DNA from 3 places in the Alicycliphilus denitrificans K601 genome. Region 2 is predicted to be linked to each of the others. Evidence: predicted binding sites of a transcription regulator. Region 2 holds the regulator's gene; each other region holds the start of a gene.
The links. Region 2 encodes sigma-54, which starts transcription at its own class of promoters, with help from an activator protein. Its sites were predicted from a motif close to TGGCANGNAANCTGCTTT; they were not measured.

Region 1 (3,992 bases), 190 kb from region 2:
GGCAAGGCCATCAAGCAGCAATCGCTGCGCAACGGCGACACCGTGGAGATGGGCAAGTACAAGATCCGCTTCCTGCACGAGGCTCCGCGGCAGGACTATGAAAAGACCATGCTGATCGAGCCCGGCAGGCCGCAGGCCGCTGCTGCGCCGGCGGCCGCGCCCGCCAGTGGCACCGTGCGTGTGATGACCGGCCCCGCCACTGGCCGCGAGGTCGTGCTGACCAAGGTGGTCACCACCATTGGCAAGCCCGGCGTGGCCGTCGCCTCGATCACCCGGCGGCACCACAGCTTCGTGCTGGCCCACGTGGAAGGGGCCGAGCTGCCCCGGCTCAACGGCGCACCCATCGGGGCCGAGCCCGTGGCTCTGAAAAACGGCGACCGCATCGCCCTGGCCGGCGCCGAGATGGAATTCGTGCTCGGATGACCCGGCCTTCGCCCCGCTTTCCCCTGGGAAAAGGCGGCGATGGGCGCCGCCAGGACGCCTGCAGCGCATGAAAGTACGCATCCTCGGCTGCAGCGGCACCCTGGCCAAGGGCTGCCGCACCACCTCCTTCCTGCTGGACGAGCGCATCCTGGTGGATGCCGGCACTGGCGTAGGCGAACTCACGCTCGAGGAAATGCAGCGCGTGGACCATGTCTTCCTCACCCACTCGCACCTGGACCACATTGCCGCCCTGCCATTGCTGCTCGACGCCGTGGGCGCGCACCGCGCCCGGCCCCTGCGGGTGCACGCCCTGCCCGCCACCCTGGATGCGCTGCGCGCCCATGTCTTCAACGGCGTGATCTGGCCCGATTTCACCCGCATTCCCACACCGCATGCGCCCTTCGTACGGTTGCTGCCCCTGGGTGTGGGCGACGTCTTCGTCGTCGCAGGCACCCCGCTGGAAGTGCTGCCCGCGCGCCACAGCGTACCCGCCGTAGGCTATGCCGCACGCGGTCAGCGGGGCTGGTGGATATATAGCGGCGACACCGAAGGCCAGGAGCCCGCCTTCTGGCGCCGCGTGAACGCCCTGCGCCAGAGCCCCGGCGGCGTGGCCGCCCTGTGCATGGAAACCGCTTTCAGCAACGCAGAGGCGGAACTGGCGCGCAAAAGCCAGCACCTGTCGCCCGCCACCCTGGCGCGCGAACTGATGGCACTGCCCCCTGGCGCCGACCTGCCCATCTACATCACCCACGCCAAGCCGCAGCAAAGCAGCCTCATCATGCGCGAGGTGCAGGCCCTGGAACATGGCGCGCTGCGCCTCATCGACCTGCAGGCGGTGGATGTGCTGAGCGTCTGAAGCCAGGGGCATGTGCCGCTGGGGAGCGCGCCGCCTCGTATCCAGCCCACACCTGCCTTGGCTCGGCCCTCCCGGAGGATCGTTCGGACAAATTTGAGTGACAAATGTGTCGTTACGTTTCTTCTGCAGGGTAAAAAGTAACAAAGTACTGACATTTGCAGCCAAAACTGTCGTTCGCAGGTCCGTTGGGTTGCCGGAAAAGCCTGGCATGAAAGCTGCTGTAATTCTGGCAACCCGCAGGATTCCTCTGCGGGGGTTGACTAACCTACTCCGAGGAGGGATTTATGAAGCGTGCCCTGCAAAAAGGTTTTACCCTGATCGAACTGATGATCGTGGTGGCTATCATTGGTATCTTGGCTGCCGTGGCGTTGCCCGCATACCAAGATTACACCGTGCGTTCGCGTGTGACGGAAGGCTTTGCATTGGCAAATCCGGCGCGTGCTGGGTTGGCGACGGATGGTACGGCAAGCCTTGCTGATTATCAGCGATTCACTGCTACCTGGAATGCGCAAGCAGGCAACTCTGGTGCAAACTCCAAGTACGTCACTTCGGTTCTCTTTGCAGAGTCTGGTTCGTCGGCTGCTGGCGCAGCTAATAGCTTTATTACTATCACCTATAACGCAACGGCTGTGGGTTCTCTGGGAACCAGAAATGTCGTCCAGTTGCACCCGCGCGTGCGTTCGCAGGCTGCCGGGACCGCTGCAGAAACCTTGGCCAGTGCCTGGAGCAACGGCCGTACTGGCGCCATTGACTGGGCGTGTATTGGCAAGGGTGTTGCAACTGCAAACTCCCGCAATATGGGAACCTTCACTACGGTTGCTACGGGGATCGAAGAGAAGTTTGCGCCTGCAGAGTGCCGTTGATTGATCTTCACCGATAAAAAAGGAGCGCAAAGCGCTCCTTTTTTGTTTGAATCCGACTTCGTGAAGATTGTATTTTTACTTTCGATGGAATTTGAAGGGATTGAAGAAAATGCGATGGTATGAACGAGGTCGTTCAGCATTGCGTGCAGCCTTGTTGCATTTTGCCTTGAGTCTGGCAATTGCATTTATGGCAGCCATTCTGACCTTTTCCCTTTGGTTTCCCTATCCCTATCGTGAATTGGCTGGCGGCGGTCATTTGTTCTGGTTGGTGGTGGGCGTGGATATCATCTGTGGCCCTATGCTTACGGCTGTTGTTTTCAATTCGCTGAAGCCTCGACGTGAATTAATGACAGATCTTTGTTGCATCGGTCTAGTTCAGATATGTGCATTGATATATGGCCTGCATGCGCTTTGGCAGGCAAGACCGGTGTATCTGGCCTTCGAGGTGGACCGCTTCCGGGTTGTAACGTATGCGGATATTAAAAAAGAAGATCTAAAGCCAGAATTGAATGAACTGCATCGCTTGCCTTGGAGAGGGGTGAAAATAATCGGAACCCGAATGCCGGCGAACGGTGAGGAAATGCTGGAAAGTCTCGATTTGTCCTTGCGGGGATTCGATCCGTCGTTCAGGCCGGATTGGTGGAAAGATTACAAGGATAGTATTGATCAAGTGAGGCTTCGGGCGAAAGTCATCACAGATCTGATAAAAAAAAGACCAGATAAGACGCGGATGATTCGTGATGAAATTTCTCGGGCAGGCATGTCTGAGGCGAATGTCATGTGGCTGCCTGTTACTAGCTTTCTTTCATTGGAGTGGGTGGTTTTACTAGATAGGCAGACGATGCAACCTATCACGTTCATACCTGTCGATGGGTTTTGAGTTGTAGGTGATATAGATATGCGGATAAATATTGCCAGCTCTAGATGGAATTGGGTTCATGCATCATGGATGCCCTTGGCTGGTTATTTTCTATCTCTTGCAACTTTGGGTTGTATTCTTGAATGGGTGTCCTTTCATTTTGGGTATAAGCGCTATTTCATTAGTATTGAGTTTCTCTCTGCCTTTCTCGTCGCGGCTGCTGGATGGCGATGGTTGGGTGCAATAATATTTATTGCGGCCATTGGGTGGGAGGCGATTCTTGGCGCTTCTTCTGTTCTGTTCTTCTTCAACTATTCCCAGATTCAAACAATTGCGAGATTTGTTTTTGAGGCTAAAGCTTCATATGTCTTGGCGTTTGGCGGGTTTCTTGCTATTGCTGGAATATTGTATTTTGGCGCCTGTCGTGCCTTGAGGCGGGTTTCTTGGCCGCAGGTGTTCTTTGCCTCTATTGGCCTTGTCTTGCTTCAAGCTGTGATCTCATTCAGGGAGGGGAATTTTATATTTCCCACGATCGCGGACAGAAAAAGCCTGCTTGTTGGTAGTTCGATGTATTTTTCTGAAAATATCATTGAGCAGAATAGAAAGGCATTTGATCTTGGGAGGTATGATAATGTGGAATATGTTCCTGTTCGTTGGCCTTCCGCATTGATGCAGACATTGGGAAGCGATTCTGAGAATAAAACCTCCTCTCGTAAGATCTTGTTTATCATTGCTGAATCATGGGGAAGTCCAGGTGACAGGAGGGTGTTGAATTCGCAAATCAAATCAATTGAGAATAGCGATAATGTGCGAGGCATGACGCTTGGCAGCGTTCATGCAATAGGCGCAACGGCCTTTGCGGAGTTTCGCGAACTTTGTGGGAAACTGCCCACCAAGTTGAATTTGAAAGAAATATCGGAGGCCGGCCTAGGCGAGTGTTGGCCAAAGATGCTGGCTCGTCAAGGATATCGAACTGTATCCGTACATGGGG
Region 2 (3,992 bases):
TCCGCCCTGTTCACGCGCCTGGCCGGCCAGCAGGGCCATGGCGAGGTCACCATCGACGGCAAGCCACAACTGCTCTACGCCGCCAGGGTCGAGGGCACGCCCTGGATGCTGGCCGTGGCGGCCGACCGGGCCGACGCCCTGTCCGCCCTCGACCGGCTCGGCCACGTGGCCATGCTCAGCACCGTGCTCTTCGTGCTGGCCGCCGGCCTGGTGATGGCGGTGGCGGTGGCGCGCATGCTGCGCCGCCTGGCGCTGGTGCGCGATGCGCTGCAGGGCATCGCCTCGGGCGAGGGCGACCTGACGCGCCGCATGGACGTCTCGGGCCGCGACGAGCTCTCGCAGATCGCGCAGGCCTTCAACCAGTTCGCCGACAAGATCGCCGCCGTGCTGCTGCGCATGCGCGAGGCCGCCGAATCCGTGCGCATCGCGAGCGGCGAGATCGCCACCGGCAACAACGACCTGTCCGCGCGCACCGAGCAGCAGGCCGGCTCGCTGGAGGAAACGGCAGCCGCCATGGAGCAGATCACCGCCACGGTGCAGCAGAACGCCGCCAACGCCCGGCAGGCCGATACGCTGGCGCAGGACGCGTCGCAGGTGGCCAGCCAGGGCGGCGCCGTGGTCGAGCAGGTGGTGCAGACCATGGACGGGATCAACAGCGCCTCGCAAAAGATCGAGGACATCATCGGCGTCATCGACGGCATCGCCTTCCAGACCAACATCCTGGCGCTCAACGCCGCCGTGGAGGCCGCCCGCGCCGGAGAGCAGGGCCGGGGCTTTGCCGTGGTGGCCGCCGAGGTGCGCCAGCTCGCGCAGCGCAGCGCCACCGCGGCCAAGGAGATCAAGGCGCTGATCGACGACTCGGTGCAGCAGGTCGACGCCGGCAGCCGCCTGGTGCGGGACGCGGGCGAGACCATGCGCAAGGTTGAGCACAGCATCCGCCGCGTGAGCGCCATCGTGGCCGAGATCAGCAGCGCCAGCCAGGAGCAAAGCACGGGCATTGCCGAAATCGGCTCGGCCGTCTCTCAGATGGACCAGGGCACCCAGCAGAACGCCGCCCTGGTCGAGCAGGCCACGGCGGCCGCGCAGTCGCTGCGGCAACAGTCTCAGGACCTGGCGCAGCTGGTCGCGGCCTTCAGACTGCCGCAGGGAGCGGCCGCGCAAAGGCTGCTGGCTTGAACTACGACGGTGCCGAGCCGGCCACCAGCAGCAGCTGGCGCACGGGCTCGGGAATGGGCGCGGGCCTGCGCGCGGCCCGGTCGATGAAGACGATACCGGTCTTGCCGCGCGCGACCTCTCGGCCCTGGGACTTCTCCGTCATGCGGAACACCAGGTCGAAGCCGTAGCGGTTGAAATCCTGCGGCGTCATCTGCACACGCAGCGTCTCGCCATGGAAGGCCTCGGACTTGTACTGCGCCAGCATGTCGCCCACCACGGTGGACAGGCCCGCCACGTCCGCCTCGGTATAGCCCAGGGACTTGAAGAAGCGCACGCGCGCCTCCGACACCAGGCTGAGCAGCTGGGCGTTGTCCAGGTGGCCGCCCTGGTTGACGTGGCTGATGTAGACCTGCAGCTCTGTGCTGAAGCCGAAGTGCGCCGGCAGGTCGAAGACGATGCGTGCCATGGGGTATCTCTTTCTATAGCGCCTTGCGCAGGTTGGCGGGCGCGATCTTCAGCGCCTCTCGGTACTTGGCCACGGTGCGGCGCGCGCACTCTATGCCCTGCTCCTTGAGCATGTCGGCGATCTGGCCGTCCGACAGCGGCTTGTGCGGATCCTCGGCGGCGACGAACTGCCGGATGAGCGCGCGCACCGCCGTGCTCGACGCGCTGCCGCCGGTCTCGGTGCCCAGGCCCGAGCCGAAGAAGTACTTGAGCTCGAACGTGCCCTGGGGCGTGGCCATGTACTTGGCCGTGGTCACGCGGCTGATGGTGGATTCGTGCAGGCCGAGCTCGTCGGCGATCTCGCGCAGCACCAGCGGGCGCATGGCCAGCTCGCCATGCACGAAGAAGTTCTTCTGCCGCTCCACGATGGCGCTGGACACGCGCAGGATGGTGTCGAAGCGCTGCTGTATGTTCTTGATGAACCAGCGCGCCTCCTGCAGCCTGGCCTGCAGCGCCTGGTGGCCGTCGCCCTTGCTGCCGCCGCGCAGGGCGTTGGCGTAGACGTCGTGCACGCGCAGGCGCGGCATCACGTCGGGGTTGAGGCGGACGCTGAAGCTCTGCTGCGCGCCGCGCCCGATCTTCCTGACGATCACGTCGGGCACGATGACGTTGCGCTCCACGTCGGCGAAGCGCCGCCCGGGGCGCGGCTCCAGCCGCGCGATCAGCGCCATGGCGGCGCGCGTGAGGTCGTCGCTCGCGGCGCAGGCCTGGGCCAGGCGGCGCACGTCGCGCCGCGCCAGCAGGTCGAGCGGCTGGCGGCAGATGCACAGCGCGGCCTGGATCACCTCGGGGTCGCCCTCCTCCTCCCGGTCCAGCGCCTGCAGCTGCAACGCCAGGCATTCGGCCAGGCCGCGCGCGCCCACGCCCGCGGGGTCCAGGCTCTGCAGCAGGCGCAGAGCCACGGTCAGGCGGTGCACCAGCTCATCGAGCTGCTCGGGGTCGCCCGTGTCCGCCAGGCTCGCGGCCAGGGATTCGAGCGGCTCGTCCAGATAGCCGTCGTCGTTGAGCGAGCCGATGAGAAAGCGCAGCGCCGCCATGTCCAGCTCGGACAGGCGCAGCGCCAGGGCCTGGCGCTCAAGGTGGTCTGCGAGCGATTCGTGGCCGTGCGCCAGGTCCGCGGCGTCGGCCTCGTCGCCATCGCCAGAGCCGCTGCCGACGCTTGCGGGCGCATCGCTGCCCCACTCGCGGTCGTCGCCCGGTATGTCGGTGTCGCCGTCCCAGTCGGTGGGAGCGGCGATATCGGGCATTTGAGCATCGTTTTGGCCCTCATCGCCCGTCCAATCTGCGTCAGCAGCTCCTGAAGGCGTAGCATCCTCGGCCCGGCGGCCGCCCTCGTCCGACGGGGGTGCGACCGGCTCATCCAGCGGCGCGTCGTCCACCGTGCGCTCCAGGAAGGGGTTCTCGTCGAGCATCTGCTCGACCTCCTGCGCCAGCTCCAGCGTGGACAGCTGCAGCAGGCGGATGGACTGCTGCAGCTGCGGCGTGAGCGCCAGGTGCTGCGAGACGCGCAGCGACAGGCTGGGCTTCATGGCCCGGCCCCCGCCGTCCGGCCTCGCGTCGTGCCGCGGCCCATGTCTCTCACATGCGGAAGTGCTCGCCCAGGTAGACCCGGCGCACTTCCGCGTTGTCGACGATTTCCGACGGCGTGCCCTGTGCGAGCACGTGGCCGTCGCTGATGATGAAGGCGTGGTCGCAGATGCCCAGCGTCTCGCGCACGTTGTGGTCGGTGATGAGCACGCCGATGCCGCGCGCCTTCAGGAAGCCGATGATGCGCTGGATCTCGATCACGGCGATCGGGTCGATGCCCGCGAAGGGCTCGTCCAGCAGGATGAAGCGCGGCTGCGTGGCCAGCGCCCGGGCAATCTCCACGCGGCGGCGCTCGCCGCCCGACAGCGCCAGCGCGGGCGACTGGCGCAGGTGGTCCACGCGCAGCTCCTGCAGCAGCTCGGTGAGCCGGCGCTCGATCTCGTCGCGCGGCAGCGCCCGGCCGTCCGCGTCCGTCTGCAGCTCCAGCACCGCGCGCACGTTGTCCTCCACGTTGAGCTTGCGGAAGATCGAGGCCTCCTGCGGCAGGTAGGACAGGCCCAGGCGCGAGCGCCGGTGTATGGGCATGTTGGCCACCGAATGGCCGTCGATGCGGATGTCACCACCGTCACTGCGCACCAGGCCCACGATCATGTAGAACGATGTGGTCTTGCCCGCGCCGTTGGGGCCGAGCAGCCCCACCACCTCGCCCTTCTGCACGACCAGCGACACGTCCTTGACCACCTTGCGGCTGCCGTAGGACTTCTGCAGGTGCAGCGCCTCCAGCCGGCTGGCGCCGTCCTGCGGCG
Region 3 (3,992 bases), 2.1 Mb from region 2:
GGCGTGATGCTCGAAGACAGCCACATCGTGACCATGGTGGACCAGAGCCAGCGCAGGCAGGCCGAGGAAGAGGTGCGCTACCTGGCCTACAACGACCCGCTCACCGGCCTGCCCAACCGGCGCCTGCTGCTCGACCGCCTGCAGCAGGCCCTGGCGATGAGCGCGCGCCACCAGCTGTGCGGCGCGGTGCTGATGCTGGACCTGGACAACTTCAAGCACATCAACGAGACCCAGGGCCACGACATGGGCGACCGCCTACTGCACGCCGTGGCCCTGCGGCTGCGCGCCTGCATACCCGAGGACGACACGCTGGCGCGCCATGGCGGCGACGAGTTCGTCGTCGTGCTCAAGGATCTGGGGGCCAGCCCGCAGGAGGCCGCGACCCGCGCCGAGGCCATGGGCCTGCAGATCCTGGACGCCATGCGCGAGCCCTTCGCGCTCGGCGGCGGCGAGCCGCGCCACACCACGCTGAGCGTGGGTATCGTCATCTTCCAGGGCCTGCACGAGTCCGCTGACGAACTGCTCAAGCGCAGCGACATGGCCATGTACGAGGCCAAGGCCGCAGGCCGCGACGCCCTGCGCTTCTTCGACCCGCAGGTGCAGGCCCAGATGACGGCGCGCGTGGCGCTGGAGGCGGACATGCGCTCCGGCCTGGAGGCCGGCGAGTTCGAGCTCTTCTACCAGCCCAAGATGGTCCACGGGCGCATCACGGGCGCCGAGGCCCTGCTGCGCTGGAAGCATCCGGTCAAGGGCTACATCCCGCCGTCGGAATTCATACCCCTGGCCGAGCAGTCCGGGCTCATTCTGCGCATGGGGCAATGGGTGCTGCGCACGGCCTGCGAGCGGCTGGCCCTGTGGAGCAGCCATCCGGTGCTGGGCCAGCTGTCGGTGGCCGTCAACGTGAGCCCGCGCCAGTTCCACGAGGCGGGCTTCGTGCCCGAGGTGCTGGAGGCGCTGGCCGGCACCGGTGCCGACGCGCGCCGGCTGCGGCTGGAGCTGACCGAGGGCCTGCTGCTGCAGGACGTGGAGGACACCGTCGCCAAGATGGTGCAACTGCGCGGCTACGGCGTGGGCTTCTCGCTGGACGACTTCGGCACGGGCTATTCCTCGCTGGCCTATTTGAAGCGCCTGCCGCTGCATGAACTCAAGATCGACCAGAGCTTCGTGCGCGACGTGCTCACCGATCCCAACGACGCCGCCATCGCGCGCACCATCGTCGCGCTGGGCACCAGCCTGGGCCTGCAGGTCGTGGCCGAGGGCGTAGAGACCGAGGCCCAGCGCGTCTTCCTGGAGCGCAGCGGCTGCCACGCCTGGCAGGGCTATCTGCTGAGCCGGCCTCTGCCCGGGCTGGCCTTCGAGGACCTGGTGCTCGAACATGCCGCCAGCGCCGGCGCCACGGCCTGAATACCCCCTGGCACATGCAGGCGCTCGCGACCCTCGGCCTTTTCCTTGCCACGGCCCTGGCGGAAATCGTCGGCTGCTACCTGCCCTGGCTGTGGCTGCGCCAGGGGCGCAGCGCCTGGCTGCTGCTGCCGGCCGCCGCCAGCCTGGCGCTGTTCGCCTGGCTGCTCACGCTGCACCCGGCGGCGGCGGGCCGCGTGTACGCGGCCTACGGCGGCGTCTACGTGGCCGTGGCGCTGCTCTGGCTGTGGGCCGTGGACGGCATACGCCCCGGACCCTGGGACTGGCTGGGCGTGGCCGTCACGCTGTGCGGCATGGCCATCATCGCGTTCGCGCCGCGCAGCTGAGCGACGCGCTCTTCAATCCATAGCTGTTCCCGCTTGCTGGACGGGTGCTGGAGGCATTTCTTTTATGAATGCACGGCGGACTGCCCAAAAACGAAGAAGCGCTTGGCGGGCGCTTCTTGCAGGAGGGGGCAGGGCGAGCGAATCGCCCGCTGTTTCAGGCCTTGCGGCGGCGTGCCAGCCCGGCGCCGAGCAGGCCCAGGCCCACCAGCGCGAGCGAGGCGGGCTCGGGAACCTGCGAACCGCAGCCGGCCGTGCCCACGATGCAGCCCGCGAATTCAAGCGACCCGCCGCCGCTGCCGACGCTTTGGAACTTCACGCTGTAGGGGCTCGTGAACTCGAGCCCGTTCGTGAGGAAGTTCCCCGAGGTGCCCAGCGTCAGGGTGAAGGATTCGGTCATCCCCTCGCCAACGCCCTGGTTGCCACCACCGGAGCAGTTGTTCCCATCCCAGAGGCAAAGGTCCACGGAATTGAAGGATGGGAAGTTGACGTTCCGCGAAGCCCCCCAGCCTCCGTTGGACACGGCGGATATCAACGTGGGGCTCACGATATCGATCCCGAACGACGTCAGCCGGTTATTCCCCGGGCCGGTGGAGTCGTTCGAGATCTGCACCCCGAAGACCGCTTGCGTGGCGGTCAGCGAGTTGAGCGTGAACTGCACCGTCGCGGACAGCGTGGCGCCCTGGTAGGTCGCCGAATACAGGATGGAGCTGACATCCCCTGCATCGTCGAAAAGCATGACCGAAGCATTGGCGCTGCCGACTCCCGCCAAGCCACAGCACAGCGCGATGGCTTGCAGAGTTTTCTTGAGTTTCATGGTGGGGCCCTCCGAGATTCATGTATGTATATGCAGTTATAAGCATGATCCATGCCAAAATAAAAAACCGTATTCGATTCAATGGCTTGGCCCGGGTGGCAAGCGTGATGGCCGCCGTGGTGTAAAGAAAACCGACAGTCATGGGCAGGATCGCCGCGGGGAACGGCCGGGCAGGCATGCGCATGCGGCGCAGCGGCGCCATCGGCTCAGTTAACATCCACCCTTTGAACCGCCGGGTACGCCAGCGGCGCGGTGTTACAGGTAATTCGTGCGTCTCAACTCGATCAAACTCGCCGGCTTCAAGTCGTTCGCCGAGCCCACCAACTTCCAGCTCCCGGGCCAGCTGGTGGGCGTGGTGGGCCCCAACGGCTGCGGCAAGTCCAACATCATGGACGCCGTGCGCTGGGTGCTGGGCGAGTCCAAGGCCAGCGAGCTGCGCGGCGAGTCCATGCAGGACGTGATCTTCAACGGCACCACGAGCCGCAAGCCCGCCAGTCGCGCCAGCGTGGAGCTGATCTTCGACAACGCCGACCACCGCGCCGGCGGCCAGTGGAACCAGTTCACCGAGATCGCCGTCAAGCGCGTGCTCACGCGCGACGGCACGAGCAGCTACTACATCAACAACCAGCCCGTGCGCCGGCGCGACGTGCAGGACGTGTTCCTCGGCACGGGCCTGGGCCCGCGCGCCTACGCCATCATCGGCCAGGGCACGATCAGCCGCATCATCGAGAGCCGCCCCGAGGAGCTGCGCCTGTTCCTGGAGGAAGCCGCGGGCGTTTCCAAGTACAAGGAGCGTCGGCGCGAGACCGAGAACCGCCTGGCCGACACGCGCGAGAACCTCACGCGCGTGGAGGACATACTGCGCGAGCTCAACGCCAACCTCGAGAAGCTGGAGAAGCAGGCCGAGGTGGCGGCCAAATACAACGCCCTGCAGCAGGACGTGACGCTCAAGCAGCATCAGCTGTGGTACCTGAAGCGCGCCGACGCCGAGGCCGAGCAGGCCCGCGTGCGCACCGAGGGCCTGCAGGCCGTGAACGACCTGGAATCGCGCATGGCCGACCTGCGCAGCGTGGAGGCGGACCTGGAGGCCATACGCCAGGCGCACTACGAAGCCGGCGATCAGGTCAACCAGGCCCAGGGCAAGCTGTACGAGGCCACGGCCGAGGTCGGCAAGCTGGAGGCCGAGATCCGCTACGTGGTCGAGGGCCGCCAGCGCGTGGAGCAGCGCCTGGTGCAGCTGGCCGCGCAGATCCAGGACTGGTCCGCGCGCAAGGAGGAGGCCGAGGCCGAGCTGGAGACTCTCGAAGGCGCGGGCATGGACGCCGAGGAGCAGGCCGAGCTGCTTGCCGCCCAGGTGGAGGAGCAGGCCGCCCAGATCCCTGAGCTGGAGGACGCCCTGCGCCAGAGCCAGCAGCGCAGCGAGGAGCAGC

Region 1: ALIDE2_RS24780 (pilin) is a predicted target of sigma-54. The motif match lies at 1,484-1,501, and genes of this name have one in related genera.
Region 3: ALIDE2_RS12175 (cistern family PEP-CTERM protein) is a predicted target of sigma-54. The motif match lies at 2,602-2,619, and genes of this name have one in related genera.

What each region holds. Positions count from the first base shown of each region.
Region 1 is NC_015422.1:4,831,550-4,835,541, reverse strand. It holds gene ALIDE2_RS22820 (FHA domain-containing protein) at 1-423, shown strand, start outside; gene ALIDE2_RS22815 (MBL fold metallo-hydrolase) at 491-1,279, shown strand; gene ALIDE2_RS24780 (pilin) at 1,564-2,142, shown strand; gene tfpZ (TfpX/TfpZ family type IV pilin accessory protein) at 2,252-3,022, shown strand; gene ALIDE2_RS25120 (sulfatase-like hydrolase/transferase) at 3,092-3,992, shown strand, end outside.
Region 2 is NC_015422.1:4,638,601-4,642,592, forward strand. It holds gene ALIDE2_RS21960 (methyl-accepting chemotaxis protein) at 1-1,176, shown strand, start outside; gene ALIDE2_RS21965 (acyl-CoA thioesterase) at 1,178-1,621, opposite strand; gene ALIDE2_RS21970 (RNA polymerase factor sigma-54) at 1,635-3,188, opposite strand; gene lptB (LPS export ABC transporter ATP-binding protein) at 3,238-3,992, opposite strand, start outside.
Region 3 is NC_015422.1:2,541,440-2,545,431, forward strand. It holds gene ALIDE2_RS12165 (bifunctional diguanylate cyclase/phosphodiesterase) at 1-1,404, shown strand, start outside; gene ALIDE2_RS12170 (YnfA family protein) at 1,419-1,748, shown strand; gene ALIDE2_RS12175 (cistern family PEP-CTERM protein) at 1,903-2,562, opposite strand; gene smc (chromosome segregation protein SMC) at 2,831-3,992, shown strand, end outside.